One region of the Dryocola mayonis genome, then DNA from elsewhere that is predicted to be linked to it. Evidence: predicted binding sites of a transcription regulator. Region 1 holds the regulator's gene; each other region holds the start of a gene.
What was found. Region 1 encodes sigma-54, which starts transcription at its own class of promoters, with help from an activator protein. Its sites were predicted from a motif close to GTTGGCACANNTTTCGCTNT; they were not measured.
Positions count from the first base shown of each region.

Region 2: a site for sigma-54 is predicted at 1,942-1,961, ahead of norV (anaerobic nitric oxide reductase flavorubredoxin). Genes of this name have one in related genera too.
Region 3: a site for sigma-54 is predicted at 3,080-3,099, ahead of glnK (P-II family nitrogen regulator). Genes of this name have one in related genera too.

Region 1 is NZ_CP150452.1:473,917-479,190, reverse strand. Features, by position in the region: gene kdsC (3-deoxy-manno-octulosonate-8-phosphatase KdsC) at 1-461, shown strand, start outside; gene lptC (LPS export ABC transporter periplasmic protein LptC) at 458-1,033, shown strand; gene lptA (lipopolysaccharide ABC transporter substrate-binding protein LptA) at 1,002-1,565, shown strand; gene lptB (LPS export ABC transporter ATP-binding protein) at 1,572-2,297, shown strand; gene rpoN (RNA polymerase factor sigma-54) at 2,346-3,779, shown strand; gene hpf (ribosome hibernation promoting factor) at 3,802-4,089, shown strand; gene ptsN (PTS IIA-like nitrogen regulatory protein PtsN) at 4,175-4,666, shown strand; gene rapZ (RNase adapter RapZ) at 4,720-5,274, shown strand, end outside.
Region 2 is NZ_CP150452.1:1,028,033-1,033,306, reverse strand. Features, by position in the region: gene WLO32_RS05000 (flavin reductase family protein) at 1-272, shown strand, start outside; gene norR (nitric oxide reductase transcriptional regulator NorR) at 277-1,791, opposite strand; gene norV (anaerobic nitric oxide reductase flavorubredoxin) at 2,011-3,456, shown strand; gene norW (NADH:flavorubredoxin reductase NorW) at 3,453-4,586, shown strand; gene WLO32_RS04980 (DUF1428 domain-containing protein) at 4,646-4,999, opposite strand; gene WLO32_RS04975 (GNAT family N-acetyltransferase) at 5,094-5,274, opposite strand, start outside.
Region 3 is NZ_CP150452.1:1,017,389-1,022,662, reverse strand. Features, by position in the region: gene WLO32_RS04935 (YbaY family lipoprotein) at 1-246, opposite strand, end outside; gene tesB (acyl-CoA thioesterase II) at 463-1,323, shown strand; partial or broken gene amtB (ammonium transporter AmtB) at 1,369-2,656, opposite strand; gene glnK (P-II family nitrogen regulator) at 2,689-3,027, opposite strand; gene WLO32_RS04915 (SmdB family multidrug efflux ABC transporter permease/ATP-binding protein) at 3,292-5,070, opposite strand; gene WLO32_RS04910 (SmdA family multidrug ABC transporter permease/ATP-binding protein) at 5,063-5,274, opposite strand, start outside.

The sequences.
Region 1 (5,274 bases):
TCATGTCAGACGGCCTGATTTTTATGGGCAACAGCGGCGAAGAGCTGAAAGCTTTTAACGTGCGCGACGGCTACGGCATTCGCAGCATTCTTACCTCCGGCATCGAGGTGGCTATTATTACCGGCCGTAAGGCAAAGCTGCTTGAAGACCGCTGCGAAACTTTAGGTATTACCCATCTTTATCAGGGGCAGTCCGATAAGCTGCTGGCTTTTCGCGATCTCCTGGATAAACTCGCCCTGGCGCCGGCTCAGGCGGCGTATGTCGGTGACGATCTTATCGACTGGCCCGTGATGGCTGAATGCGGGCTGAGCGTCGCGGTTGCCGATGCGCATCCGCTGCTGACGCCGCGCGCGGACTACGTGACCCGCATCAACGGCGGTCGCGGCGCCGTACGCGAAGTCTGTGACCTGTTATTACTGGCGCAGGGGAAGCTTGATGAGGCCAAAGGGCTATCCATATGAGTAAAACAAGGCGTTGGGTTATCATCCTGCTGTCGCTTGCAGCCCTGGTGCTGATCGGTATTAATCTGGCCGATAAAGACATGATGGCGCCGGTTACTGTGAACACTAACGAGCCAACCTATAAAAGCGAACACTCCACTACCGTGGTGTACAGCCCTGCGGGGGCGTTAAATTATCGGTTAGTGGCGGAACACGTTGAATATTTTTCAGAAACGGCCATTTCCTGGTTCACCAACCCGGTAATGACGCAGTACGATGAAAATAAAGTTGCCACCTGGTCATTACGTGCAGATCGCGCCAAACTAACTAATGATCGGATGCTGTATCTGTATGGGAATGTTGTACTCACGGCACTGACTCCCGATTCGCAGTTACGCAAAATTACCACAGACAATGCGCAGGTTAACTTGATCACTCAGGATGTCGCGTCTGATGATTTGGTGACGCTGTACGGTACCAGCTTTAACTCCAGCGGCCTGAAAATGCGCGGAAATTTACGCAGCAAAAACGCCGAGCTGATTGAAAAGGTTAGAACATCCTATGAAATCCAGAATAAACAAACTCAGCCTTAACCTGGTGTTAACCAGTACGCTTTTGGCCGCCAGTTTTTCGGCCTTCGCGCTGACCGGCGATACCGAGAAGCCTATTCATATTGAATCAGATCAGCAGTCGCTGGATATGCAGGGCAACGTCGTGACCTTTACCGGCAACGTGGTTGTGACGCAGGGCAGCATCAAGATCAACGCCGATAAAGTCGTGGTGACCCGTCCGGGCGGCGAACAGGGTAAAGAAGTGATTGACGGCTTCGGCAACCCGGCGACGTTTTACCAGATGCAGGACAGCGGCAAGCCCGTAAAAGGCCACGCCTCCACCATGCATTATGAATTGCAAAACGACTTTGTGGTGCTGACCGGCGACGCCTTCCTGGAGCAGCTCGACAGCAACATCAAAGGCGACAAGATCACCTATCTGGTCAAAGAGCAGAAAATGCAGGCCTTTAGCGATAAAGGCAAGCGCGTGACCACTATCCTTGTGCCTTCACAACTGCAGAATAAAGACGGCAAGGCGGCCCCCGCTCCTGCCGCACCGAAAAAGAGTAACTAATTCGTTATGGCAACTTTAATCGCGAAGAACCTCGCCAAGGCCTATAAAGGCCGCCGCGTGGTGGAAGACGTCAGTCTGACCGTTAACTCCGGCGAAATTGTCGGCCTGCTTGGGCCAAACGGCGCGGGGAAAACCACGACTTTCTATATGGTCGTCGGCATCGTGCCGCGTGACGCGGGCAACATCATCATCGATGATGAAGATATCAGCATGCTGCCGCTTCACGCGCGCGCGCGCCGCGGCATCGGCTACCTGCCGCAGGAGGCCTCGATTTTCCGTCGACTGAGCGTGTTTGACAACCTGATGGCGGTCCTGCAAATCCGTGACGATCTCAGCCCGGAACAGCGCGATGATCGCGCCAACGAGCTGATGGAAGAGTTCCACATCGAGCATCTGCGCAACAGCCTCGGCCAGTCCTTGTCCGGCGGCGAGCGTCGTCGCGTGGAAATTGCCCGCGCTTTAGCCGCCAATCCAAAATTTATTCTGCTTGATGAACCTTTTGCCGGGGTCGATCCGATTTCCGTCATCGACATCAAGCGAATCATCGAGCATTTGCGCGACAGCGGGCTCGGGGTGCTGATTACTGACCATAACGTACGCGAAACCCTCGCCGTTTGCGAACGCGCTTATATCGTCAGCCAGGGCCAGCTAATCGCACACGGCACGCCGGGCGAAATCCTGGAAGACGAGCATGTTAAGCGCGTCTATCTGGGCGAAGAGTTCAGACTCTGATAGGGTAGGTAAAATTAACCTGTACATCTGAGGACGTTCGCTCTGAATATGAAGCAAGGTTTGCAACTTCGGCTTAGCCAACAACTTGCTATGACTCCGCAGCTGCAGCAGGCCATTCGTCTGTTGCAGCTGTCGACGCTGGAGCTACAGCAGGAACTTCAACAGGCGCTGGAAAATAATCCACTGCTTGAGCAAACCGACCCGCATGAAGAAATCGACGCTCAGGAAACTCGCGAAAACGAAGCGCTGGACACCCGTGAGGCGCTCGAACAAAAAGAGATGCCTGACGAGCTGCCGCTGGATGCGAGCTGGGATGAAATCTACACTGCGGGAACGCCTTCCGGCACCGGAACCGACTATATCGACGATGAGCTTCCGGTTTATCAGGGCGAAACCACCCAGTCGCTGCAGGACTACCTGATGTGGCAGGTCGAACTGACTCCTTTTACCGACACCGATGCCGCTATCGCCACCTCCATCGTGGATGCCGTTGATGAAACCGGCTATCTCACCGTTACCCTTGAAGAGATTCTGGAAAGCATGGGCGACGATGAGGTGAGCCTTGATGAAGTGGAAGCGGTGCTCAAACGCGTTCAGCGTTTCGATCCCATCGGCGTGGCGGCACGCGATCTGCGCGACTGCCTTCTGATCCAGCTTTCGCAATACGCCAAGGAGACGCCGTGGCTGAACGAGGCCCGGCTGATCGTCAGCGAACATCTGGATCTGCTCGCCAATCACGACTTTCGCAGCCTGATGCGCGTCACGCGGCTGAAAGAAGACGTGCTGAAAGAGGCGATGTGCCTGATTCAGTCTTTGGATCCGCGCCCGGGGCAGTCCATTCAAACCGGCGAGCCGGAATACGTGATTCCTGACGTGCTGGTGCGTAAGGCCCAGGGAAAATGGACCGTCGAGCTCAATTCAGATAGCATTCCACGCCTGAAAATAAACCAGCAGTACGCCGCGCTCGGCACCAGCAGCAGAAGCGACAGCGATTCGCAGTATATCCGCAGCAACCTGCAGGATGCGAAATGGCTGATAAAAAGCCTGGAGAGCCGCAACGATACGCTGCTGCGCGTCAGCCGCTGCATCGTCGAGCAGCAGCAGGGCTTTTTCGAGCACGGCGAAGAACACATGAAGCCCATGGTGCTGGCGGATATCGCGCAGGCGGTGGAAATGCACGAATCCACCATCTCGCGCGTGACGACGCAGAAATATCTGCACAGCCCGCGGGGCATTTTTGAACTGAAGTATTTCTTCTCAAGCCATGTAAACACCGAAAGCGGCGGCGAAGCCTCCTCGACGGCGATACGCGCGCTGGTGAAGAAGTTAATTGCTGCGGAAAACCCCGTGAAACCTCTTAGCGACAGCAAGTTAACGACTATGCTGTCAGATCAGGGGATCATGGTGGCGCGCCGCACTGTTGCGAAGTACCGAGAGTCTTTATCCATACCACCGTCAAATCAGCGTAAGCAGCTGGTCTGACTCAACTGATAAGGAAGACACTATGCAGCTCAACATTACAGGACAAAACGTCGAAATCACGGACGCACTGCGCGATTTTGTGAATGCGAAATTTGCCAAACTGGAGCAGTACTTCGAACGCATTAATCAGGTCTACATCGTATTAAAAGTGGAAAAAGTGACCCACCTTGCGGATGCGACGCTTCACGTAAACGGAGGGGAGCTACATGCCAGCGCCGAAGGCCAGGACATGTACGCGGCCATTGACGGCCTCATCGATAAACTGGCTCGCCAGTTAACTAAACATAAAGATAAACTAAAACAACATTGATAATCCAGGTCTCTGTTTACGCCTCGACGGCTCGTTGTCCCAAGGTCAACGGGCCGTTAGCATAACAGGGTGCTTAGGTGAACTTATGATGAACAACGATTCCGTTCTACAGCTTAGTAACGTCCTTAACCAGGAATGTACCCGAAGTGGCGTCCACTGCCAGAGCAAAAAGCGCGCGCTGGAAATCATCAGCGAGCTGGCTGCAAAGCAGCTTGGCCTGGCGCCGCAGATTGTTTTTGAAGCGGTGCTCACGCGCGAGCGTATGGGAAGTACCGGCATTGGCAACGGTATCGCCATTCCGCACGGGAAGCTTGAAGAAGACACCCTGCGCGCGGTGGGGGTATTTATCCAGCTGGAAACGCCTATCGCTTTCGATGCGATCGATAACCAGCCCGTCGACCTTTTGTTTGCGCTGCTGGTGCCTGCCGACCAGACCAAAACACATTTGCACACCCTGTCGCTGGTGGCAAAGCGCCTGGCGGACAAAACAATCTGCCGCCGCCTGCGCGCGGCGAGCAGTGACGAAGAGCTCTATCAGATCATTACCGATACTGAAAACGGTAATAAAAGTGAATAATCTGGCTGCGGCGTGGCGAATGCCGCGGTTTGCGATGGCGGGGGAATGATGAAATGGTGCTGATGATAGTCAGCGGCCGCTCTGGTTCAGGGAAGTCTGTAGCCTTGCGTGCACTGGAAGATATGGGATTCTACTGTGTGGATAACCTGCCGGTAGTGCTGTTGCCGGATCTGGCGAAAACCCTCGCCGAGCGGCAGATATCCGCAGCGGTCAGTATCGACGTGCGTAACATGCCGGAAAACCCGGAGATCTTTGAACAGGCGATGACCAACCTGCCTGACGCCTTCTCCCCGCAGCTTCTGTTCCTCGATGCGGATCGCAATACCCTGATCCGTCGCTACAGCGACACCCGCCGCCTGCACCCGCTTTCAAGCAAGAATTTGTCGCTGGAAAGCGCCATCGACGAAGAAAGCGACCTGCTTGAACCGCTTAAGTCCCGTGCCGACCTGATTATCGACACCTCTGAAATGTCGGTGCACGAGCTGGCGGAAATGCTGCGCACCCGCCTGCTGGGCAAGCGCGAGCGCGAGCTGACGATGGTCTTTGAGTCCTTCGGCTTTAAGCACGGCATTCCCATTGATGCCGATTACGTTTTCGACGTGCGTTTC
Region 2 (5,274 bases), 550 kb from region 1:
AAACGGATAAATTCGCCAAATTTTCACTGACGCCGGTAAAGTCGAGAAAGGTCGCCGCCCCGGCCATTGACGAATGCTACGCCCATTTTGAATGTCGCCTGCATGATGATGTGCTGGTAGAAAGCTACAACTTTTTTATCTTCGAAGTGGTTTGCGCCCGGGTGCAGCACGAGCCGGAATGGCCGGAAACGCTGCACTATACCGGCGACGGCCTGTTCCGAACCGACGGCGGCTTTATCGACCGCCGCCGCTTATTTACCAAAGTGTCTTAAGAGGCTATTTCGCGCCCAGCCGTTTTGCCAGCCGGTGCAGGTTTGCTACGTCGAGCTGCAGCTGACGCGCGGTGGCGGCCCAGTTGCCGCCGTTGGCGTCGAGCGTCTGCACTATTATCCGGCGCTGAAAATCGTCCGTTGCCGTACGCAGGTTGTCTACCGCCGGCAGGCTTTTTATCGCCGCCGGCGCGCTTTTTTGCTCCGCGTCCGCCAGCTGAAAATGCTGCGGCTGCAGCAGCAGCTCTCCTTGCGGATGGCCAGCGCGCGCCAGTACGATGGCGCGGTAAATAGCGTGCTCCAGCTCGCGAATATTGCCCGGCCAGTCGTACCGGCGCAGCAGATCGCGAGCGCCATCGCTTAATACCACCTGCTTCAGGCCCATTTTTACGCGGCTTTGTTCGCAGAAAAAGCCGGCCAGCAGGGTGATATCATCGCCGCGTTCGCGCAGGGGCGGGACGTGCACCGGAAAGACGCTTAAGCGATGAAACAGGTCCGAGCGAAACTGCCCTTCCAGCACCTGCTGCTTCAGATCCCGGTTGGTTGCCGCCAGCACCCGCACGTTCACCCGCTGGCTGTTGTCATCCCCTACCCGCTGGATATCGCCATACTGCAAAACGCGCAGCAGCTTGGCCTGCAGCGTCAGCGGCAGCTCCCCGATTTCATCAAGGAACAGCGTGCCGTTATCCGCCATCTCAAATTTCCCGGTTCGGTGGTGTATCGCCCCGGTGAAGGCGCCTTTCACGTGGCCAAACAACTCGCTTTCCGCCACGCTTTCCGGCAAAGCCGCACAGTTAAGATAAACCAGCGGGTTGGCCGCCCGCGCCGATCCGCCATGAATCGCCCTCGCCACCAGCTCTTTACCGACGCCGGTTTCACCGGTGATCAGCACGTTGAGATCCGATCCCGCGACAATTTCGATCTCTTTTTTAAGCTGCTCGATGCCGGGGGAAAGCCCCACCATTTCCGCGCTGCCGCTTTTCGCCGTGATAGGCACCGCTGCCGCCGCCGGCGTCTGGTTTTCCAGCTGTTCCATCAGCAGCGCGTTATTGAGCGCCCCGGCGGCCAGCACGCTGATAAGCCTCAGCTCCTCGTCGCTGAAATGGTCGAACTGCGCCGGATCCATGCCGTCTACGGTCAACGCGCCGATCAGGTTCTGGTCGGCAAACAGCGGCAGGCCAAGACAGGCATGCACTTTTAAATCGCTGTGATGCGGGATCAGCCCGTCGTAGGGATCGGGAAGCTCGCTTTCGGCCGGAAAGCGCACGACGTCGCCCGCGCGCGCGATGGCTTCCAGCCGCGGATGGGCATCCAGCGCAAAACGCCGTCCAAGCACGTCTTGCGCCAGGCCATCAATAGCCAGCGGACGGAACTGCCGCGCCTCGTAGCGCAGCAGCGCGGTGGCATCGCTGCCCAAAAGCTGGCGCAACGTGCGGACTAAACGGGCAAAGCGGTCCTGATGGGTGATGCCGCTTTGCAGATCGATGGCGATATTGGCAAGGGAGGTGATAGACAGGCTCATAGGCGGCTCCTTTAAAGGGTGCGTTAAGCCTAATCCCTGCTAGTCAAAATGACAACCACAATGTCATAAAGACATTACTCCGCTTGGTCATTATGACAATTAAAGCACGACAATAATAATTAAATTTTTTATAAATCAATAAATTAAAAAGTTGGCACGCTAGCTGCAATATGCATGGCACAAACATCATTTATTTTATTGATACTGAGGTACTGACGAATGGCTATTCAGGTTAAAAACAACATTAAGTGGGTTGGACAACGTGACTGGGAAGTGCGCGATTTTCACGGGACTGAATATAAAACGCTGCGCGGCAGCAGCTATAACAGCTATCTCATTTGCGAAGAGAAAAACGTGCTGATCGATACCGTCGATCATAAATTCAGCCGCGAATTCGTGCAGAACCTGCGCGCCGAAATCGATCTTGCGGATATCGATTACATTATCATCAACCACGCGGAAGAAGACCACGCCGGCGCGCTTACCGAGCTGATGTCCTGCATTCCGGACACGCCGATTTACTGCACCGCGAACGCCATCGACTCCATCACCGGCCACCACCATCACCCGGAATGGAACTTCAACGTCGTGAAAACCGGCGACAGCCTGGACATTGGTAACGGCAAGCAGCTGATTTTCGTTGAAACCCCGATGCTGCACTGGCCGGACAGCATGATGACCTATATGACCGGCGACGCGGTGCTGTTTAGCAACGACGCCTTCGGCCAGCACTACTGCGACGAACACCTGTTTAACGACGAGGTGGACCAGGCCGAACTGTTCGAGCAGTGCCAGCGCTACTATGCCAATATCCTGACTCCGTTCAGCCGCCTGGTGACGCCGAAAATTACCGAGATCCTCGGCTTCAACCTGCCGGTAGATATGATTGCCACCTCCCACGGCGTGGTGTGGCGTGACAACCCGACGCAGATCGTCGAGCTGTATCTGAAATGGGCCGCGGATTATCAGGAAGACCGCATCACCATTTTCTACGACACCATGTCCAACAACACCCGCATGATGGCCGACGCTATCGCGCAGGGCATTGCCGAAACGGATCCGCGCGTGGCGGTGAAAATCTTCAACGTCGCCCGCAGCGACAAAAACGAAATTCTGACCAACGTTTTCCGCTCCAAAGGCGTGCTGGTGGGCACCTCCACCATGAACAACGTGATGATGCCGAAAATCGCCGGCTTGGTGGAAGAGATGACCGGCCTACGTTTTCGCAATAAGCGCGCCAGCGCCTTCGGCTCGCACGGCTGGAGCGGCGGCGCGGTAGACCGTCTGTCCACCCGCCTGCAGGACGCCGGTTTTGAAATGTCCCTGAGCCTGAAGGCTAAGTGGCGCCCGGACATGGACGCGCTGGAACTTTGCCGCGCCCACGGTCGTGAAATCGCTCGCCAGTGGGCGACAACGCCGCTGCCTGCCGCAGCCGTGAACGCGCCGCAGGCAACCGTCGCCGAAGCCGAAGCAAAAACCTGCGCCGACCTCGGCCCACGTATGCAGTGCAGCGTTTGCCAGTGGATTTACGATCCGCAGACCGGCGAACCTATGCAGGACGTAGCGCCGGGAACCGCCTGGAGCGACGTGCCTGACACCTTCCTGTGCCCGGAATGTTCGCTGGGTAAAGACGTGTTCGACGTGCTGGCAACGGAGGCAAAATGAGCGCAGGCATCGTCATTATCGGCTCGGGCTTCGCCGCCCGCCAGCTGGTAAAAAACATCCGTAAGCAAGACGGCAATGTGCCCATCCGCATGATTGCCGCCGACAGCATGGATGAATACAACAAGCCCGATCTCAGCCACGTTATCAGCCTGAACCAGCGGGCCGACGATATGACCCGGCAGCGCGCCGGGGAGTTCGCCGAGCAGTTCAACCTGACGCTGCACGCCAACACCCGGGTTTCGGATATCGATACCAGCAGGCGTCTGGTGAAATGCGCAGACCAGCAGTGGTCCTATGACAAACTGGTGCTGGCCACCGGCTCAAGCGCGGTGCTTCCCCCCGTGCCCGGCCGCGAGCTGATGCTGACGCTCAACAGCCAGCAGGAATACCTGTCCTGCGAAACGGCGCTGCGCGATGCGCGCCGCGTGATGATTCTGGGCGGCGGCTTAATCGGCAGCGAACTGGCGATGGATTTTTGCCGCGCCGGTAAGCAGGTGATGGTGGTGGATAATTCAGCAAGCCTGCTCGCTTCGCTGATGCCTGCGGAGGTAAGCAGCCGCCTGCAGCAGCGTCTGAATCAGATGGGCGTCGAGCTGCTGTTCAACCAGCGCCTTGAATCGCTGACCGGAACCGGGCAGGGAATTAGCGCGGCCCTGAGCAACGGCCGTACCCTCGACGTTGATGCCGTGGTGGCCGCAATCGGCCTGCGTCCTAACGTAGATTTAGCGCAGAACGCCGGGCTTGAGGTCAATCGCGGCATCAAGGTTAACCGCCAGCTGCAAACCTCAGATGCGAATATTTACGCGCTGGGCGACTGCGCGGAAATCGACGGTAAGGTGCTGCCGTTCCTGCAGCCGATTCAGTTCAGCGCCATGACGCTGGCTAAAAACCTGCTGGGCGCAGCCGACGGCCTGACTTTACCTGCCATGCTGGTGAAGGTGAAAACGCCGGAACTGCCGCTGCATCTGGCGGGTGAAACCCAGCGCGCGGATCTCCGGTGGCAGATCTCCGCCGACCCGGAAGGGCTTATCGCAAAAGGCTATGATGCCGCACAGCAGCTGCGAGCGTTTATCGTCAGCGAAGCGCATATGAAGCAGGCGTTTGGGCTGCTGCGGGAGCTGGCGCTGTAAGCCGTAGCCGGTGGACGGGCTGACGCTTATCCACCCTACAAAATATGCCGCTGCGGGATTTACTCGTCCAGCAGCGGTATAAATCCGCCGTAAATCATGCGCTTGCCGTCAAAGGGCATGGTATCGCCAAACGCCTTCATGCGCGGGTCGGCCATCATCTTTCTGTTGGCCTCGTCGCGTGCTTCTTTCGAAGGGTATTCGATCCAGCTAAAGACCACCTCTTCGTCCTCTTCGGCTTTAACAGCCATACGAAAATCGGTGAGCCTGCCGTCGGGCACGTCGTCAGCCCAGCACTCTACGATGCGCAGCGCGCCAAACTCCTTAAACAGCGGCGCCGTTTTGGCAGCCAGCTGTTTATACGCCTCCTTATTAGCGGCGGGAACCGCCACCACAAAACCATCGACATAATGCATTGCTGCCTCCACGAGATGAGGGTTACGGGCGTTACTTTCCGCTCGTGATGATTACGCCAGATAAGTGTAGTGGCTAAGAATGGTTGCTGCCTGCTCAGAATTTCAGCAGCATTTCATACTGCGTGACGGGGTCCTGGCGGTAGCCGCAGCTCAGGTACAGCGGCGCTACCTGCTCCGGAACGGAGCCTGCGGTAGACAGGCCGGGAAAGCGTTCGCGCAGCAGCGTCAGTAGCTTTTTCGCCTGCCCTTTGCCACGGGCGGCGGTATCGACGTAG
Region 3 (5,274 bases), 540 kb from region 1:
CCTGGACGGCGAGTCCGCAAGCGAGGCGTCAGATAAAGTTACGGTCAACACGGCGTCCGGCGGCAGCGCCACACGCTGGCGAATCCACGCCGTACCTGTTACCGCCGGCTGTGCAATCACCGGTTGCGCCGTTGCGCCAGAAGTTGTCGCAGCCGGTGCCGGGGTCGGAATATCTGCAGATTTCTGCGCGCAACCCGCCATAGCAACCGCGACGGCTAATCCACTTAACATGTGCACAAGTTTCATTGATTTGTTCTCCTTATTATCAATGCACCCGTGGGCGCTGGGTCCCACAAGTAATGTATGGATAAAACATGCTTATCACGCTAAGTGTGGCACATATCACTGAATTTTGCCTGGCGCGGCATTTGTTATCAGGTCGGGCCAGTGCTCGATCGATGTTGATAGCATGTTATAATCAGGCGAATTACGCGCGGGTTACCGCTTTATCGAGGATGTTCTATGAGTCAGGCGCTCAGCAATTTATTGGCATTGCTCAATCTGGAAAAGATTGAAGAAGGTTTGTTTCGTGGCCAGAGCGAAGACTTAGGTTTACGCCAGGTATTCGGAGGCCAGGTGGTCGGCCAGGCGCTGTATGCCGCCAAAGAAACCGTCCCGGCCGAACGCCTGGTGCACTCGTTCCACAGCTATTTTCTGCGCCCGGGCGATAGCCAGAAACCTATCGTCTATGACGTTGAAACGCTGCGCGATGGCAACAGCTTTAGCGCGCGCCGCGTCGCTGCGGTGCAAAACGGCAAACCTATCTTCTATATGACCGCCTCTTTCCAGGCGCCGGAGCCGGGCTTTGAGCATCAAAAATCCATGCCGCAGGCCCCTTCTCCGGAAGGCCTGATGTCAGAAACGGATATCGCGCGTTCGGTCGAAAAATTCCTCCCGCCGCAGGTAAAAGAGAAATTCCTTTGCGAGAAGCCGCTGGAGATTCGCCCGGTAGAGTTTCATAACCCGCTTAAAGGCCATCAGGCGGAGCCGACCCGCCAGGTATGGCTGCGCGCCAACGGCAAAATGCCGGACGACCTGCGGGTGCACCAGTATCTGCTGGGCTACGCTTCAGATTTCAACTTCCTGCCCACCGCCCTTCAGCCGCACGGCATCGGTTTCCTGGAGCCAGGCATGCAGGTGGCGACTATCGATCATTCCATGTGGTTCCACCGCCCGTTCGACATGAACGAATGGCTGCTCTACAGCGTTGAGAGCACGTCAGCCTCAAGCGCTCGCGGCTTTGTTCGCGGTGAGTTTTATACCCAGGACGGGGTGCTGGTGGCTTCAACGGTGCAGGAAGGCGTAATGCGTAAGCGGGGATAACAGATCTTTAACCTCTCCCGGAAGGGAGAGGTTAAGGGGAAATCTTTAAGCGTTGTAAGCGTTCTCGCCATGGCTGTTCACGTCCAGACCTTCGCGCTCCTGCTCTTCCGGTACGCGCAGGGCCCACGGTCAGGTCGGCGATTTTAAAGCCGATGAAGGCCACCACGCCGGACCAGACGATAGTCACGCCGATACTTTCCAGCTGAACCAGAACCTGATGGCCCATCGTCACGCCTTCCGCGTAGCCAACGCCGCCCAGTGAACTGGCGGCAAAGATGCCGGTCAGAATGCAGCCCACGATGCCGCAAACGCCGTGCACGCCGAACACGTCGCAGGGATCGTCGACGCGCAGCCATTTTTTCAGCAGCGTCACGCCCCACAGCCCTGCCAGACCCGCCGCCACGCCGACGATCAGCGCGCCGCCGACGCCAACGTAACCACAGGCCGGAGTGATGCCTACCAGACCCGCGATAGCACCGGAACAGGCGCCCAGCAGAGAAGGTTTGCCGCGCAGCGTCCACTCGCCAAAGATCCAACCGAGAACCGCGGCGGCCGTTGCGACCACCGTGTTCACAAAGGCCAGAGCGGCGATTTCGTTAGCGGAGCTTGCGGAACCCGCGTTAAAGCCGAACCAGCCAAAGTACAGAATTGCTGTGCCCATAAAGACCATCGGCAGGTTGTGCGGTTTGAACGCCTCTTTGCCGTAGCCTACGCGCTTGCCTACCAGGTAAGCGCCCACGAGGCCTGCAACGGCGGCGTTAATGTGCACAACGGTGCCGCCCGCGAAGTCCATCGCGCCGTGCGTTCCCAGCAGGCCACCGCCCCATACCATGTGCGCAATAGGCACGTAGGACAGCGTCAGCCAGACCAGCACGAAAATCAGCACCGCGGAGAATTTAATACGTTCGGCAAGCGCGCCCACGATAAGCCCTACGGTAATGCAGGCGAAAGAGCCCTGGAAGGCGACGTGAATATACTGATAGAAAGAGCCCATCAGCGCGGTCAGCTGAATATTCTTGAGCATTACCCAATCGAAGTTACCGAAGAAGCTTCCGCCCGTGCCAAAGGCCAGCGTATAGCCGTAAACCACCCACAGCACGCAGACCAGCGAGAAGGTCACCGCAATCTGCGTCAGCATGGAAAGCACGTTTTTGGAGCGGATCAGGCCGCCGTAGAACAGCGCCAGGCCGGGAATGGTCATAAACAGCACCAGAGCGGTGCAAATCATCATAAAGGCGTTGTCGGCTTTATCGGCAACGGCCGGGGCGGCCAGCGCCAGTGATGGCGCAAGCGCCAGGGCTAAGGCGCCTGTTACAGAGGCTAATTTCTTCATTTTTTCTGTCCCTTTCACGATTGGGGAGGCATTTACAGCGCAGCTTCGTCGGCTTCGCCGGTACGAATACGGATGACGCGCTGCAGTTCGGCAACGAAAATTTTGCCGTCACCAATTTTGCCGGTGTAGGCCGCTTTGCTAATGACATCAATCACTTCGTCAAGCTGGTCATCGGCAATGGCGACATCGATTTTTACTTTTGGCAGGAAGTTGACGCTGTATTCCGCACCGCGGTACAACTCTGCGTGACCCTTCTGGCGACCAAAGCCTTTTACTTCGGTCACGGTCAGCCCCTGAATGCCGATAGAAGAAAGTGCTTCACGCACGTCTTCGAGTTTGAACGGTTTGATTACCACGGTAACCAGCTTCATAAATTCCCCTCCAGTAAGCCAATGGGCGATTGCACAGCTTCACGATGGAGATAAAGCAAGCCCCGTGCCAGGAATGAAAATCAGCTTTTTTCAGCGCGTTAATCAGCGCGGTTGCGGGTTCTTCGGGCGGGAAAAAATGTGGCCGGGATTAAGATTGTTCCTGGAAAGGGAAAACGCACCATGCTGGTGCGCGCAATGTTTCAAAATTGCACCAGGGAGGATCTCCTTTGGCGATATGCTTGTTTATTGCCTGATGCTGGTGCATCAGGCAATAAGCGATTCCTCGCGCGTGGCGGCCGCCAGCTCTTCACCGGCCAGCTGTAGCTGATACATCTGCCAGTAGCGTCCTTCGCAAGCCAGCAGCTCGCTGTGCGTGCCGCGCTCAACCGCCTGGCCGCGATGCAGCACCAGAATGGTGTCCGCGTCGGTGATGGTCGATAAACGGTGGGCTATCACCACAAGCGTGGTGTGCTCGCGAATCGCCGCCAGCGCCTGTTGAATAGCCTGTTCGGTGCCGGAGTCGATATTGGCGGTAGCCTCATCGAGAATAAGAATTTGCGGCGCGTCCACCAGCACGCGCGCCAGCGCCAGCAGCTGTTTTTGCCCTACGGACAAATTGTTGCCCTGCTCGCCCAGGCGGGTATGAATACCGTCAGCCATGGTGCGCGCGAGATCCGCCAGCTGCACCGTTTCCAGCGCCCGCCATACGGCCTCTTCGCTGATTTCACGCCCTAAGGTGACGTTAGCAAAGAACGAATCCGCCAGAACCACGGGATCTTGCTGCACCATCGCCACGCCGCGGCGCAGGGTGTTATGGCTGAGCGTCGCTAACGGACGGCCGTCAAGGCGGATTTCCCCGCCGGTAAGCGGGTAATAGCCCATCAGCAGGTTAGCCAGCGTGCTTTTGCCGCTGCCTGTGTGCCCCACAAGCGCGACAAAGCTGCGCGACGGCACCTGCAGGTTAATGTCCTGCAGCACCAGGCGGTCGCCACGGTAGGCAAAAGAAACGTTGTCTACGGCAATTTCGCCGCTTGCCAGCGGACGAGTATCGCTGCCGTAGCCCTGGCGCTTACCGTCCATCAGCTCAAACACGCGTTCGCCGGCCACCACCGCCTGCTGCAGCATTGACTGCTGGGTGGTCAGTTCGATAAGCGGCTCGTTGAGCCGGCCAAGGTAGTTGATAAAGGCATACAGCACGCCCACCTCAATGGTGCCTACCGCGGTGAAGCCGAACAGCATCAGCAGCCCGCAAAGCACCAGCGCAGAGAACAGGCTGAGCAAGGGCCGCAGCAAAAAGCCGTCCAGCCGCAGGGTTTGCATACGCGCCAGATAGTGCGAGCGGCTCGCCGCCCCCATGCGTTCGCCAAACCGCGCCTGCTGGCGGAACTGCTGGATAACGCTCATGCCGTTGATGACTTCGTTAAAGCCGTCGTTAATATCCGCCAGATAGCCGCGCACCCGGCGCACGATCGGCGTGCTGTAGCGCTGGTAAATCACCATCACGATAAGCACCGCCGGGAAGATGGTGACGGCGACCAGCGCCATGCGCCAGTCAAGGCTGAACATCGCCACCAGCATCGCGCCGATCAGCGCGGCGCTGCGCAAAACGGTTGCGACGACGGTCACGTAAAGATCGCGAATCACCTCCGTGTCGTTGGTGACGCGGGAAATCACCTGCCCCACGGGCTGGGTATCGAAGGCGCTCAGCGGCTGGCGAAGCGCCGCGTCCATCACGTCGGTACGTAGCTTTTGCACCACGCCGACGGCCGCCTGGTTGAACAGCAGCGCCTGCCAGTAATGCAGGCCCGCGGCCGTCACGGAAAGCAGCAGGTAGGCGGCGGCAAGCCCGGCCACCAGCGCTATCGGCAGGCGGTTTTGCGACACCATGTTATCGATGAAATAGCTTACCAGCACCGGGCCGGTCACTTCCGCCGCCGCCGCAATCCACAGCATGACCACGGCCCCGGCAAGCGGCCTGCGCCACGGCGAACCGTAGGCCAGCAGGCGTTTTATCGTCGGCCACTGCTTTTGCAGCTTACGCATTGGCTTGCTCCTCTTCGGCCGCTTCCGGCGCATCGTCCAGCGCGGCTTCCAGCTGCTGGTAGCGATACATATCGCGATACCAGCCCGGCTGGGAAACCAGCGCCTCATGGCTGCCGCGCTGGGCCACGTGCCCGTGCTGCATCACCAGAATTTCGCTCGCTTCGGTCAGCGCCGACAGGCGGTGCGCGCTAATAATGACCGTAC